DNA from 2 places in the Sanguibacter sp. Z41_6 genome. Region 1 is predicted to be linked to the other one. Evidence: riboswitches for the same ligand, from Rfam matches in the RefSeq annotation. Region 1 holds a riboswitch; the other holds the start of a gene.
What was found. A riboswitch is a leader RNA that binds a small molecule or an ion and turns the genes downstream of it on or off. The one in region 1 is predicted to bind thiamine pyrophosphate.
Positions count from the first base shown of each region.

Region 2: it holds a riboswitch for thiamine pyrophosphate, as region 1 does, so the genes downstream of both, thiC (phosphomethylpyrimidine synthase ThiC) here and thiO (glycine oxidase ThiO) in region 1, are expected to answer to the same signal.

Region 1 is NZ_JCAQIF010000003.1:502,259-509,726, reverse strand. Features, by position in the region: gene AC54T1_RS09970 (ABC transporter ATP-binding protein) at 1-335, opposite strand, end outside; gene AC54T1_RS09965 (DUF3817 domain-containing protein) at 384-758, shown strand; gene AC54T1_RS09960 (Fe-S oxidoreductase) at 1,047-1,391, shown strand; gene moeB (molybdopterin-synthase adenylyltransferase MoeB) at 1,462-2,697, shown strand; gene AC54T1_RS09950 (thiazole synthase) at 2,722-3,522, opposite strand; gene thiS (sulfur carrier protein ThiS) at 3,519-3,746, opposite strand; gene thiO (glycine oxidase ThiO) at 3,743-4,936, opposite strand; TPP riboswitch at 4,944-5,027, opposite strand; gene thiE (thiamine phosphate synthase) at 5,053-5,772, shown strand; gene guaA (glutamine-hydrolyzing GMP synthase) at 5,807-7,387, shown strand; gene AC54T1_RS09925 (hypothetical protein) at 7,465-7,468, shown strand, end outside.
Region 2 is NZ_JCAQIF010000001.1:291,545-299,012, reverse strand. Features, by position in the region: gene AC54T1_RS01410 (LppM family (lipo)protein) at 1-53, opposite strand, end outside; gene clpB (ATP-dependent chaperone ClpB) at 313-2,982, shown strand; gene AC54T1_RS01400 (maleylpyruvate isomerase family mycothiol-dependent enzyme) at 3,021-3,659, opposite strand; gene AC54T1_RS01395 (maleylpyruvate isomerase family mycothiol-dependent enzyme) at 3,662-4,321, opposite strand; TPP riboswitch at 4,434-4,543, shown strand; gene thiC (phosphomethylpyrimidine synthase ThiC) at 4,535-6,208, shown strand; gene AC54T1_RS01385 (septum formation family protein) at 6,227-6,679, opposite strand; gene AC54T1_RS01380 (DUF4190 domain-containing protein) at 7,068-7,468, opposite strand, start outside.

The sequences.
Region 1 (7,468 bases):
AGCTGGGTGGTCGCGAACGCTGCGCGCAGCCAGTTCTGCACGTCGAGCCGGTGCCCGACGGCGCCGGCGACCACCTGGGTGAGGCCGGCTGCGAGCATGAGGGCGGCCCAGCGCAGGAGCTCGGGGCCGACGCCCTTCTCGAGCCCTTCGTCGAGGGCGCGGCCGAGGACGAACGGTGAGACGGCGGAGGCGAGGAAGGTGAGGATCCCGAGGGCGATGGAGCCAGCGAGGATCCCCCGCTGCTGGCGCGCGAGCCAGAGCAGGAAGCGGGTGGGGGACGAGGACGGCGGTGTCCCGGGGTCCGGGCGGGGGAGCGAAAGCACGGTCAGTAACATTACGTCGTGGCTCCGACACGGAGCGACGGAATATTCGGGGAGGTCCTCATGACGTCAGCACCTGCGGTCGATCCGCGCGCAAAGATCATCCGCGCCGCGGAGGGCGCACTCACGCGCTACCGGGTCATGGCGTACGTCACCGGTGTCATGCTGCTGCTCCTCGTCGTCGAGATGGTGCTCGTGTACCTCGTGCAGATCAGCGACGACTCGGCCAGATGGATCGCGTGGATCCCGTTCGCCCACGGGTGGATCTACGTCGTGTACCTCATCACGGTCGTCGACCTGTGGAGCAAGATGCGCTGGCCCGTGACGCGGCTCGTGGTCCTCGTGCTCGGCGGCGTCGTGCCGGTCCTGTCCTTCGTCGTCGAGCGGCGCGTGCACCGCGACGCCGAGGCGAGGATCGCCGCCGCTCGCAACGGGTGACCGCTCGTGCATCGGCGCGGGGGGAGCGCGTGGGCTGGGGGCGGACGTGCCCGACGCCTCGGCGGCGTCCTTCCCGCGCTGCTCGCTGCCGGGATCGCGGCGCACGGGCCCGTGCAGGAAGGCGGACCGGCCCTCGCCCCTGGGTGGTCGGTCGACGGGTCCGCCCGGGCGGACCCGCCTCCGGACGACGCTGCGACCTCGCACGACCCGCCTGACTACCGGTCGGGGCCGTACGCGGGCTATCTCTGCCCGGACGGTCCGGCGGAGGCGGGTGCGTGGGCTTGTCGCGTGTCCCGCACGGGGCTCGCCGCGGTGGCGGGCCTCCATCAGCGGGTCGCGGCCGTCCTCAACGGGGGCACGTGCGAGATCCAGCAGGCCCTGTGGGTCTGCTTCGACGTGGACGTCCCTTTCGTCCTGCGAGGTGGGACGACATACGGGGACACCTACCTCACCAGGCGGTCCCGCGAGGACCTCGGCCGCGACCTCATCGCGCACGAGCGCGAGCACGTGCACCAGTGGCAGCTCTTCGGTCCGACGTTCGCCCTCCTCTACGTCACAGCCGGTGTGGACCCGTGCGGCAACTACTTCGAGGAGGCCGCGGGGCTCGATGCCGGTGGGTACACGTGCTCGTGACGCAGGGGCGGTCTGTGACGCGCCCCGCTCGGTAGAGTCGCAGGACTCCTCCCTGCCGATTGGGGCCTCGATGACCGACACCACGCCAGGCAGCGCAGCCCGTCGCGCGACCGACGGCCCGACGGCCGCCCTCCCGCCGCTCGTCGCCGAGTCCGCCCCTCTCGAGCCCGCCGAGCTCGCCCGGTATGCGCGGCACCTGAGCCTGCCCCACCTCGGCACGAGCGGGCAGCGCCGGTTGAAGAACGCGCGTGTCCTCGTCGTGGGAGCCGGGGGCCTGGGCAGTCCCGCCCTGCTCTACCTCGCTGCGGCCGGCGTGGGGACGCTCGGGATCGTCGACGACGACGTCGTCGACACCTCGAACCTCCAGCGTCAGGTCATCCACACCGTCGCCGACGTCGGCCGGCCCAAGGTGGACTCGGCCCGGGACAGGATCCGCTCGCTCAACCCCCACGTCGAGGTGCGGACGCACCCGGTGCGGCTCGATGCCGGGAACGCGCTCGAGATCTTCCGGGAGTACGACCTCGTGCTCGACGGCGCCGACAACTTCGCGACCCGTTATCTCGTCAACGACGCGTGCGCGCTGCTCGGGATCCCGTACGTGTGGGGTTCGATCTTCCAGTTCCACGGTCAGACGAGCGTGTTCTGGGCTGCTCCGCCCGAAGGCGTCGAGCCGGTGACCTACCGAGACCTCTTCCCGACGCCGCCCCCGGCTGGTTCCGTCCCCAGCTGCGCGGAGGGTGGGGTGCTCGGTGCGCTGTGCGCGACCGTCGGCTCGGTCATGGTCACCGAGGCGGTCAAGCTCATCACGGGCGCGGGTCGCCCGCTCCTGGGCAGACTGGCCGTCTACGACGCGCTCGAGCTCACGTGGCGCCAGCTCACCGTCCACCCGGACCCCGACCTCGTGCCCGTTGTCGCGCTGGTCGACTACGAGGTGCTCTGCGGGCTCCCGCCGGCCGCGACGACGGACGACGCGAGGGCCGACGACGGCATCGAGCTGAGCGCCGCCCGGCTCGCCACGATGCTCGCGACGGGCGACGACGTCCTCGTCGTCGACGTCCGGGAGGCCTACGAGCGTCAGATCGTCGCGATCCCCGGGTCCGTCCACGTCGCCATGGACGAGCTGCTCGCGGGCGGAGGGCTCGATGCTCTCCCGAGAGACCGGCCGGTGGCGTTCTACTGCAAGATGGGCGGTCGTTCGCTCGCGGTGACCGAGGCGGCGCGCGAGCGCGGTCTGGACGCGCGCAGCGTCACCGGTGGCGTCCTCGCGTGGGTGCACGAGGTCGACCCCGGGCTGCCCGTGTACTGACCAGGCCCGGTGGGCGGCGGGCCGCTACAGCGCGAGGTCGAGCAGCCCGGTCGTGGGGGAGGACGCGAGCGCCTGCTCCCTGCGCGGGATCCGGCCGGCTCCGGCTGCGAGCCGCCCGGCGTCCACGGCCAGCCGCATCGCGCGGGCCATGCGCACCGGGTCCGCGGCCCGGGTCACGGCGGACGCGAGCAGGACCGCGTCGCACCCGAGCTCCATCGCCAGCGCCGCGTCGGAGGCGGTGCCGATCCCGGCGTCGAGGATGACGGGCACGGAGGACCAGTCGGCGATCGCGGCGATGTTGCGCGGGTTGAGGATCCCGAGGCCCGACCCGATCGGGGCGCCCAGCGGCATGACGGCAGCGCAGCCCACGTCCTGGAGCTTGCGTGCGAGCACCGGGTCGTCGTTGGTGTACGGCAGGACGACGAAGCCCGCCCGGACGAGCTCGTCCGCGGCCCGGACGAGCTCGATGGGGTCCGGCAGGAGCGTGACGTCGTCCGCGAGGACCTCGAGCTTGACCCACGGTGTCCCGCACGCCTCGCGGGCGAGCTCGGCGGTGAGCACGGCTTCGCGGGCGTTGAAGCATCCCGCGGTGTTGGGCAGGGGTCGGATGCCGTGGCGAGCGAGCAGGTCCCACACCGTGCCGCCGCCCGCAGCACCCGGCTGCGGCGTGCTCACGCGGCGCATCGCGACCGTCGTGAGCTCGGTCCCGGAGGCGACGAGCGCCTCCTCGAGGTGCAGGAGGTTCGGTGCCCCGCCGGTGCCCATGACGAGGCGGGACGTGAACGTGACTCCCGCGACGACGAACGCGTCAGGCTCCTCGGTCATCCGCCCTGCACCGCCGTGACGATCTCGACGCGGTCCCCGACGGTGAGCCCGGTGCCCGCCCACCGTCCCCGGGGGACGACGTGGTCGTTGATGGCGACCGCGACGCCGCTCGGTGCACCGTCCGACGCGCAGGCCGGCGCGTAGAGCGCGACGAGGGACCGGAGGTCGGTGAGCCCGGCGAGCGCCCGCTCCTCACCGTTGACGACGATCGATCCGCGGGTCATCGGTCCGCTCCGGTGAGCGCGAAGCGGAGGGGATCGACCGCGGGGGGAGGACTGCCGTGTCGGCCCGCGAACAGGTCGTCGAGGAGGTCTGCGGTGAGCGGGGTGAGCAGGACGCCGTTGCGGTGGTGGCCGGTCGCGGCGACGAGGCCGGGCACGGACGTCCGGCCGATGAGGGGCAGGTTGTCCGGCGTCCCGGGACGGGCCCGCGCGGTGACCTCGACGAACGTGAGCTCGTCGATGCCCGGGACGAGTGCCCGCGCGTCCCGCAGGAGCGCGTGGACCCCACCGGCCGTGGCGGTGGGCACGTCGCGTTCCTCGCTCGTCGCACCCACGACCACCTCCCCGCCGGGCCGTGGCACGACGTAGACCGGGCGCATCTGGACCGTCCCGCGCACGACGTGGCGCAGCCCGAAGCCCGTCCCGCGCGCGTCGAGCCGGAGCGCCTCGCCCATGACCGGCCGGGTCGGCAGCACGACCTCGGGGACGTCGCCCAGCAGCCCGCCCGACGCCGCACCTGCGGCGAGCACGACGACGCCGGCGTGGTGGGTCCCGCCTGCGCTGTCCTCGGCGCCGACGACGTCGCCGGACGGTGAGCGCAGGAGGCGCGCGGCCGCGTGCCGCACGATGGTCGCGGTCCGCCCGCCCGAACCCGAGCCCGTGAGAGCCGTGAGCAACGCGGCGTGGGTCGCACGGGGGTCGACCTGGTGGTCGCCGGCCACCCGGTACGCGCCGGACAGGCGGCCGCCGAGGAACGGCTCCTCCTCCCGCGCCTGGGAGACGGTGAGCTCCTCGGAGCTCAGGCCGAGCGCCCGGTGGAGCTCCGCGAGCCGCCTGCCCTGCGCGGCGTCGGCCTGGTCGTACGCCACGGACAGCGTGCCGCACGCCTGCAGTCCGGTGGGGCTGCCCGTCGCGTCCTCGAGCTCCGCCGCGAAGGCCGGCCACCGCCCGGCCGACGCGACACAGAGCTCGGTGAGCGACTCCTCACCGAAGCTCGCCTCGGTGACCGGTGCGAGCATCCCCGCCGCAGCGTGGGTGGCGCCGGTGCCGGGCGCCGGATCGAGGCAGGTGACGGTGAGGCCTGCGCGCAGGGCGCGCCATGCGGCCGTGGCACCGATGATGCCGAGCCCCACGACGAGGACGTCGCTCGTCGTGGGGCGAGCGGGCGTGGACCGATCGACAGGTGCGCGCATGCGCTGTGCTCCCTTCGCTGGCATGACCCAGAGCAGGTTCGACGGTCGGCGTGACGCCCTCTCAGCCCCGCCGTGTGCGGGGCTCCCGTGCGTCAGCCACAGTACACTCACGCCCCATGACGCTCACGGAGCACGGCGCGGCCCCCCTGCCCGACGACAGCGCCACGGGCTCTCTCGCGGCCCGCGCGTCCGTGCGCCGCCGCCTGGCCGACGCCCGGCTGTACCTGTGCACCGACGCGCGCGCGGACCGCGGCGACCGGGCGGACTTCGCGGCGTTCGTCCGCACCGTGCTGCGGGCCGGTGTCGACGTCATCCAGCTGCGGGACCGGTCCCTGGACGTCGTCGAGGAGCTCGAGCTGCTCGCGCTCATGGCCGCCCTCACCGAGGAGGAGGGCGCGCTGCTCGCCGTCAACGACCGCGCCGACGTGGCGACAGCGGCAGGAGCGCAGATCCTGCACACCGGCCAGCGCGACCTGCCGGTCACCGTCGCGCGCGGCCTCGTCGGCCCGTCCGTCGGCATCGGACGCTCCACGCGCGGCGGGGAGCAGGCCGTAGCAGCGGACGCCGACCCGGACGTCGACTACTTCTGCGTCGGCCCGGTCCATGCCACTCCGACGAAGCCTGGCCGGTCCGCCGTCGGCGTGGACGCCGTGCGGGACGTCGCACGCCTCGCCCCGACGACGCCCTGGTTCGCGATCGGCGGGATCGACCTCGCGACGCTGCGACCCGTCCTCGACGCCGGTGCGCGTCGTGTCGTCGTCGTCCGGGCGATCACGGACGCGAGCGACCCCGCGGAGGCGACGAGGAGGATCCGGGCCGCCGTCGTGGGCGCTTGAACCCCGCCCGACGTGCGCCGACTATCCTGGGGTCGTGACGCAGACCCCAACCTCCTTGCCGCGCCCCGTCCTCGTCGTGGACTTCGGTGCCCAGTACGCCCAGCTCATCGCGCGCCGTGTCCGCGAGGCCAACGTGTACTCCGAGATCGTCCCCAGCACCTTCACGGTCGAGCAGATGCTCGCGAAGGACCCGGCGGCGATCATCCTCTCGGGCGGTCCGTCGTCCGTCTACGCCACGGGCGCCCCGTTCGTCGACCCTGAGCTGTTCACCGCCGGCGTCCCTGTCCTGGGCATCTGCTACGGCTTCCAGGCGATGGCCAAGGCGCTCGGAGGATCCGTCGCCCAGACCGGCCTGTCCGAGTACGGCGGGACGTTCGTCGAGATCAACCACCCCGGTTCCCTCCTCGAGGGATCGCCCGAGCAGCAGACGACGTGGATGAGCCACGGCGACGCCGTGCACTCCGCCCCCGAGGGCTTCGAGGTCCTCGCGACGTCGGCCGGCTCGCCCGTGGCCGCGTTCGAGGACACGGAGCGTCACCTCTACGGCGTGCAGTGGCACCCCGAGGTCAGGCACTCGCCCCTCGGCCAGAAGGCGATCGAGAACTTCCTCTACCGCGGCGCCGGGCTCGCACCCGACTGGACGCCCGGCAACGTCATCGCCGACCAGGTCGAGATCATCCGCGCGCAGGTGGGCGACGCCCGGGTCGTCTGCGGCCTCTCCGGCGGCGTCGACTCCTCCGTGGCGGCCGCGCTCGTGCAGAAGGCCGTCGGAGACCAGCTCACCTGCGTGTTCGTCGACCACGGTCTGCTGCGGGCCGGTGAGGCCGAGCAGGTCGAGAAGGACTTCGTCGACGCCACCGGCGTGCAGCTCAAGGTCGTCAACGCCCAGCAGCGTTTCCTCCAGGCGCTCGCCGGGGTGAGCGACCCCGAGACGAAGCGCAAGATCATCGGCCGTGAGTTCATCCGCGTGTTCGAGGACGCCGCGCGCGAGGTCGTCGCCGACGCGGGAGCGCACGGTGACGAGGTGAAGTTCCTCGTGCAAGGCACGCTCTACCCGGACGTCGTCGAGTCCGGCGGTGGTGAGGGTGCTGCGAACATCAAGAGCCACCACAACGTCGGCGGGCTCCCTGACGACCTGCAGTTCTCCCTCGTGGAGCCGCTGCGCACCCTGTTCAAGGACGAGGTGCGGGCCGTCGGCCTCGAGCTCGGCGTGCCCGAGGGCATCGTCTGGCGCCAGCCGTTCCCTGGGCCCGGCCTCGGGATCCGGATCGTCGGAGAGGTCACCGGCGAGCGGCTGGAGATCCTCCGTGCCGCGGACGCGATCGCCCGCGAGGAGCTCACGCGCGCCGGCCTCGACCGGGAGATCTGGCAGTGCCCCGTCGTGCTGCTCGGCGACGTGCGGTCCGTCGGCGTGCAGGGCGACGGGCGCACCTACGGGCACCCCATCGTCCTGCGTCCCGTGTCCTCCGAGGACGCGATGACAGCCGACTGGACCCGCCTGCCGTACGACGTGCTGGCGACCATCTCCACGCGCATCACCAACGAGGTCAAGGACGTCAACCGTGTCGTCCTGGACGTCACGAGCAAGCCACCGGGCACCATCGAGTGGGAGTGACTCACCGCCCGCATCCGTAGCCCTCTCGCTACGGTGGGACAGAGAGCATGCAGGCACGACCAACGAAGGAGTGCACGATGG
Region 2 (7,468 bases), on a different contig from region 1:
CTGAGGCTCAGGGCGATGGCGGCGGTGGCCGCCACAGCGGTCATCTTCTTCATGGTCATCCTTCGGTCTCCGCGAGCAGCCGGCGGGCCGGATCGGTGGTGCTGCTCGGCGCTGGGTCAACTCTTCCACAGCATGGCCCTGCGCAGCCGCCGGAGAGCGGGTGAGGGTAGTTCTCCCCAGTCTGCCCGGTTCCCGCGGACGAGCCGGGGCGGGGAGGTGGAGGGCTGGTCGGGTGTGTCATCCCTGGCAGGGCGAAGTTGAGTGAATTAGACTCAAGTTCAGCCACACCGTGCACGACCAGCTGGAGGATCCATGGATGCTCACCTGACCACCTTGTCCCAGCAGGCGCTGGGGGAGGCGATCCAGTCGGCGACCGCCGCGGGCAACCCGCAGGTGGAGCCCGTCCACCTGCTCGCCGCCCTGCTCGCCCAGACCACGGGCACCACTCCCGGTCTCCTGCGCGAGATCGGTGCGGACCCGCAGGCGATCGGCGCCGACGTCCGCCGTGCCCTCGTCGCTCTCCCGACGGTCACCGGCAACGCTGTCGCGGAGCCGACGGTCTCGCCCGCCCTCACCGCAGTGCTCAAGCACGCGCGCACCGAGGCGTCCGACCTCACCGACGAGTACCTCTCCACCGAGCACCTGCTCCTCGGGCTCGCGGCGGCGCCGTCCCCCACCGCGGACCTGCTGCGTCGTGCGGGGGTCACCCGGGACGCGCTCGCTGCTGCGATCCCCGCGGTGCGCGGTAACAAGCGCGTCACCTCACCCAACCCCGAGGGCACGTACAAGGCGCTCGAGCAGTACGGTCTCGACCTCACGCAGGCGGCGAGCGAAGGTCGGCTCGACCCCGTCGTCGGGCGGGACGCCGAGATCCGACGCGTCGTCCAGGTGCTCTCGCGGCGCACGAAGAACAACCCCGTCCTCATCGGCGAGCCCGGCGTCGGCAAGACGGCAGTCGTCGAAGGGCTGGCCCAGCGCATCGTCGCGGGCGACGTCCCGGACTCCCTCAAGGGCAAGCGCCTCATCTCGCTCGACCTCGCCGCGATGCTCGCGGGCGCCAAGTACCGGGGCGACTTCGAGGAGCGCCTCAAGGCGGTGCTCGAGGAGATCAAGGGGTCCGACGGTGAGGTCGTCACCTTCATCGACGAGCTGCACACGGTGGTCGGCGCGGGTGGTGGTGGCGGGGACTCGTCCATCGACGCCGGGAACATGCTCAAGCCGATGCTCGCCCGGGGCGAGCTGCGCCTCGTGGGCGCCACGACGCTCGACGAGTACCGCGAGAGCATCGAGAAGGACCCGGCCCTCGAGCGGCGGTTCCAGCAGGTGTTCGTCGGTGAGCCCTCGGTCGAGGACACCATCGCCATCCTGCGTGGTCTGAACTCCCGCTACGAGGCGCACCACCGGGTGACGATCTCCGACGCCGCGCTCGTCGCGGCGGCCACGCTCTCCGACCGGTACATCAGCGGGCGCCAGCTGCCCGACAAGGCGATCGACCTCGTCGACGAGGCCGCGTCCCGGCTGCGCATGGAGATGGACTCGTCCCCGACGGAGATCGACACCCTCCAGCGAGCCGTGACGCGCCTCGAGATGGAGGAGCTCGCGCTGTCCAAGGCTGAGGACGACGCCTCGAAGCAGCGGCTCACGGAGCTGCGCGCCACCCTGGCCGACCGACGCGAGGAGCTCGCGGCCCTCACCGCCCGCTGGCAGGCGGAGAAGGGCGGGTTCAACCGCGTCGGCGAGCTGCGCAAGCGCAAGGACGAGCTCGAGTCCCAGCGGGACCGCGCCGAGCGCGAGGGCGACCTCGAGACGGCGTCGCGCATCCGGTACGGCGAGCTCCCGGCACTCGAGAAGGAGCTGGCCGGAGCCGAGGAGGCCGAGCGGGAGGCCGAGTCGGACGAGGACGCGCTGCCCCGCCTCGTCGGTGACAAGGTGGGCGCGGACGAGATCGCCGAGGTCGTCTCGGCCTGGACGGGCATCCCCGCGGGCCGCCTGCTCCAGGGCGAGAGCAAGAAGCTCCTGTCGATGGAGGAGATCATCGGCCAGCGCCTCATCGGCCAGAAGGCCGCCGTCGCGGCCGTGTCCGACGCGGTGCGTCGTGCCCGCGCCGGGGTGTCGGACCCCAACCGGCCCACGGGCTCGTTCCTCTTCCTCGGTCCCACCGGCGTCGGCAAGACCGAGCTGGCGAAGTCGCTCGCCGACTTCCTGTTCGACGACGAGCGCGCGATGGTCCGCATCGACATGTCGGAGTACAGCGAGAAGCACAGCGTCGCCCGGCTCGTCGGTGCGCCTCCCGGGTACGTCGGCTACGAGGAGGGCGGTCAGCTCACCGAGGCCGTCCGGCGGCGTCCGTACTCCGTCGTGCTCCTCGACGAGGTGGAGAAGGCGCACCCCGAGGTGTTCGACATCCTCCTGCAGGTGCTCGACGACGGGCGGCTCACCGACGGCCAGGGGCGCACGGTCGACTTCCGCAACGTCATCCTCGTGCTCACCTCCAACCTCGGGTCCCAGTACCTCGTCGACCCGCTGCTCGACGACGCCGCGCGCCGGGAGGCCGTCATGGCGGCGGTCCGCGACGCGTTCAAGCCGGAGTTCCTCAACCGCCTCGACGAGATCGTGATGTTCGACGCCCTCGGTCTCGACGACCTCGCACGGATCGTCGACCTCCAGGTGGCGGAGCTCGCGAAGCGCCTCGAGTCGCGTCGCATCGTCCTGGACGTCACCCAGGCGGCGCGCGAGTGGCTCGCCATCGAAGGGTTCGACCCGACGTACGGGGCGCGGCCCCTGCGTCGCCTCGTGCAGCGGCAGATCGGCGACCAGCTCGCCCGGCTCATGCTCTCGGGCGAGGTGGGCGACGGGGCGACCGTCGTCGTCGACCACCCGGTCGACGTCGGCGCGGAGCAGGTGCTCGTCGACGGCGCGGACGACGCGGTGGCCGGTCCCAGCTCGGCCCAGTCCGGCGGCCTGGTCCTCACGGTGCGCTGACCGGACCTCCGTGCGGGCGAGCTCAGGACGCCTGACGTTCAGGTGATGCGGCGGCGGATCTCGGGCACTCCGGGGCCGGTGAGCTCGTCGAGGTAGGCGGGCCGACCGGCCATGGTCATGAGGAGGGCGAGCGTCGGACCGGAGACGAGGGGCCCGGAGCCGGCGTGGAACGGCCCGTCGTCGGCACGCAGCTCGAGGCTGGCCGTGTGCGTGCGGCTCGGCACGGCGAAGTCGCGCCGCGCGTAGAACTCTGCGACGGGCGTCAGTGCCTCGATGCTCGGGGTCGGGGAGAGTCCCAGCGGGCGGCGGATGTCCTGGGCGTGCACGAGGACCTCGCCGAGGTAGGCCGGGGTGTGGCTCGTCGCCGCGGTCGTGCTCGGGACGACAGCGCGGAACCGGGCGAGCGTCTCGGCCGGTGTGCTCCCGCGGTGCTCGCGCATCCGGCGGTCGTTGTGCACCTCGACGCGGAAGCGTGCGCCGACGATGCTGCGAACCCACCTCCACGTCCCGGTGCTCGCGGCGGCGACGAGGTGGGCGACGACGTCCTCGACGTCCCACGCTCCGCACAGGGTGCTGTGCCGCCACTGGTCGTCACCCAGGCTCGCGAGGTCGTCGGCCAGCGCGGCCCGTTCGGCGTGGACCAGGGTCCAGAGGTGGTCGTCGTCGCGCGTGGCCATGTCTACTCTCCTCCGGGTCGGGTGGGTCCTGGGGCGGCCGTGAGGTGCTGGGCGCCAGGGCCGACCAGCAGGTCGGGGTCGAGGGGGCGGCCCGAGACGGCCATGAGGAGGTCGAGCGGGTCGCCGCGGACCTCGTCGCCCGTCCCCCAGGTGGCGCCGGTGCGTGCGTCGACGAGCTGCAGCCCGGCGGCTCGTTCCTTTCCGCCCCCGAACGACACGGGGGTGCGCAGCTGGTACGCCAGCGCGGCCCCGACGTCGTCGGGCGGGTACGTCCCGACGATGCCGAGCGGTCGCCGCACGTCCTCGCCGTGGACGATCGCCTCGACGAGCCGCGTCGCGATATTGACCGGCGGTGTCCGGGTGAGGTCAGCAGCCTGCTCGAGGGCGTGGAGCGTCTCGCGGGGGTCCGCCCGCCTCTGGCGTGCGATGCCACGCTCGTTGGCGCGGTCGAAGTCCATGCGGGCGGCGACGAGGTCGCGGACGAACGAGACGCGGCCGGTGCGCGCGGTGTCCACGAGGTGCGCGACGACGTCGTGCACGTCCCAGCCCGGGCAGAGCGACGGTGCGCGCCACTGCTCGCCGCGGAGCCCGGTGAGGTCCGCGACGAGGCGGCGGCGCTCGGCGCGGACGGTCTGCCAGACGGCTGCTGCTGTCCCACGCATGTCTGCTCCTGCCGGTGGTGGGCCACGATGCTCGCCGCGGAGATGCGCGCGTCGTCATCGTCGAGACTACTGCCTGAGCGGGTGCCCGGTTTGGGGTACGGTGTCCGGACAACCACACATGCACGGGAGCTCGCAGCAGCGAGCTGAGAGGGCGGCTCAGCGCCGCCGACCGTTCGAACCTGTCCGGATCATGCCGGCGTAGGGAGAAGCTCGATGAGCACGATGGATGCTGCGCGCACGCCTGTCACCACCCAGACCGTCACCACGGGTCCCATCGCGGGATCGTCGAAGGTGTACCTGCCCGTCCCGGACGCACCGGGCCTGACGTTCCCCGTCCGCCGGGTCAACCTCAGCAACGGCGAGCACCTCGACCTCTACGACACGTCCGGCCCGTACACGGACGACTCCCCGGACGCCCCGGCGATCGACGTCGTCGCGGGTCTGGCCCCGACGCGCGACGCATGGGAACGGCCCGAGCCGGTCGACGGTGCGAGCACCCAGCTCGCGTGGGCCCGTGCCGGGATCCTCACGCCGGAGATGCGGATCGCCGCGGCCCGCGAGGGCGTCGACCCGGAGCTCGTCCGCTCGGAGGTGGCACGCGGGCGCGCGGTCATCCCCGCGAACCGCAACCACCCCGAGCTCGAGCCGATGGTCATCGGCAAGGCGTTCGCCGTGAAGATCAACGCGAACATCGGCAACTCCGCGGTGACGTCCTCCATCGAGGAGGAGGTCGAGAAGATGGTGTGGGCAGCCCGGTGGGGGGCGGACACCCTCATGGACCTGTCCACGGGCAAGGACATCCACGCCACGCGCGAGTGGATCATGCGCAACTCCCCGATCCCCGTCGGCACGGTGCCGATCTACCAGGCGCTGGAGAAGGTCAAGGGCGACCCCGCGAAGCTCACGTGGGAGGTGTACCGGGACACGGTGATCGAGCAGTGCGAGCAGGGCGTCGACTACATGACCGTGCACGCCGGGGTGCTGCTGCGCTACATCCCGCTCACCGCCCGCCGGGTCACCGGGATCGTCTCCCGCGGTGGTGCGATCATGGCGGCGTGGTGCCTGGCGCACCACGAGGAGTCGTTCCTCTACACCCGGTTCGCCGAGCTGTGCGAGATCTTCCGTCGCTACGACGTGACGTTCTCCCTCGGCGACGGCCTGCGCCCCGGCTCCATCGCGGACGCCAACGACGCCGCGCAGTTCGCGGAGCTCCGCACTCTCGGAGAGCTGACGAGGGTCGCGAAGTCGTACGGCGTGCAGGTGATGATCGAGGGCCCCGGCCACGTGCCGATGCACAAGATCGTCGAGAACGTGCGGCTCGAGGAGGAGCTGTGCGAGGAGGCGCCGTTCTACACGCTCGGCCCGCTCGCCACCGACATCGCCCCGGCCTACGACCACATCACCTCGGCGATCGGCGCGGCGATCATCGCCCGGGCCGGCACCGCGATGCTCTGCTACGTCACGCCCAAGGAGCACCTCGGTCTGCCGGACCGCGACGACGTGAAGACCGGGGTCATCACGTACAAGATCGCGGCGCACTCCGCGGACCTCGCCAAGCAGCACCCGCGCGCGCAGGAGCGCGACGACGCGTTGTCCCGGGCCCGGTTCGAGTTCCGCTGGAACGACCAGTTCGCCCTGTCCCTCGACCCGGACACCGCGCGGGCGTTCCACGACGAGACGCTCCCCGCCGAGCCCGCGAAGACGGCGCACTTCTGCTCGATGTGCGGACCGAAGTTCTGCTCCATGCGGATCTCCGCGGACGTGCGCGAGTACGCCGAGAAGAACGGACTCACCACGGTGGATGCCATCGAGGTGGGCATGGCCGAGAAGTCGAGAGAGTTCGAGGACGCCGGCGGCCGCGTCTACCTGCCGGTCACCCAGGCGTAGCGCCGGGGCCGGCGCCCGTCACAGCTGCGCGGCCATGCTCTCGCCGATCGTGGTGCCCTCGGGTGTCGTGACGACGCACAGCCCGGTCCGGTCCCCGTCGGCCCACGAGTCCTTGCTCGGGAACCACAACGAGAAGCTGAGGTCGTCCGGGTCGAACGTGCCTGTGCTCACGGCGTCCTGGGTGCACACCTCCGCGAGCTGTTCACGCAGCGGTCGCGTCCCCGGGTAGTCGTCGGCGTCGTCGTACGTCACTCCCGCGACGGCCTGCGACGGGTGCTGCTCGTCGCACGGGACGACCGTCACCGTGTCCACGGCGCGCCCCGTGCGCGGTGCGTCGAAGCAGTTCCCGACGACGACCTGCTGGGAGGACACCTCCACCTCCTCCGTCACCTCGGCCTCGAGCGGCTCGATGCTCGGTCCGCGGTCGAGGAGGAGGAACGCGCCGACACCGACGAGCACGATCACGGCCACCCCCACCGCCACCAGGAGGGTCCGACGTCCCCGGCGACGTGCCGCGGGGGCGGTGGGTGCAGGGACGTCGGGAGCCCCGTACGCAGCCCCGGGCGCTGACGACGGCGCTGACGACGACGGCGCTGACGACGACGGCGCTGACGACGACGGCGGGGGCGGGGGCGGGGCGGTGCCCGATGGCGGCGGGGGCGGTGGCACCGCGTCGCGCCGAGGGCCGGGTGTGGGTTGCCCGGGCGGCGGTGGCGGGGGAGGGACTGACGTCACGGGTGATCGACCGCCTTCGGGACGTGTCCGCCGGGCGGACGCGATGACTTCTCAGAAGACTATCGTCGCTGGTCCTCGTCCGCGGGCCCGTCCCCCGCGCCGTCGATCGCGCGGCCGCGGGTGATCAGTGTGCGAGAGCGACGTCGTCCGCGGCGATCGTCCCCGTCACGGGCCCGTGCCTGGACGTGACGAAGCACCACGCCTCCGTCTCGCCGTCGGCCCACAGGCCGGACGTCGGGGCGACCGGCACCGTCCGGAACAGGGTGGCCGACGCGGGTGGGAGGGCCGCCAGCTCCTTCTCGCACGCGGCGGCGGCCTCGCGCTGCATCCCGGGGCGGCCGGGGTACCCGCCGCCCGGTGCCGACTGGACCGGGACGCGGGACAGGAGCTCGGTGGTGTGGGCCTCGTCGCAGGGCGTCACGGTGACTCGGCTGCCAAGTGCGAGCGACGCGTCGAGGCAGTGGCCGGGGGTGACGTCCCACAGATAGATCTCCGTCGGCGCGTCGACGCGAGCAGGGTCGGAGT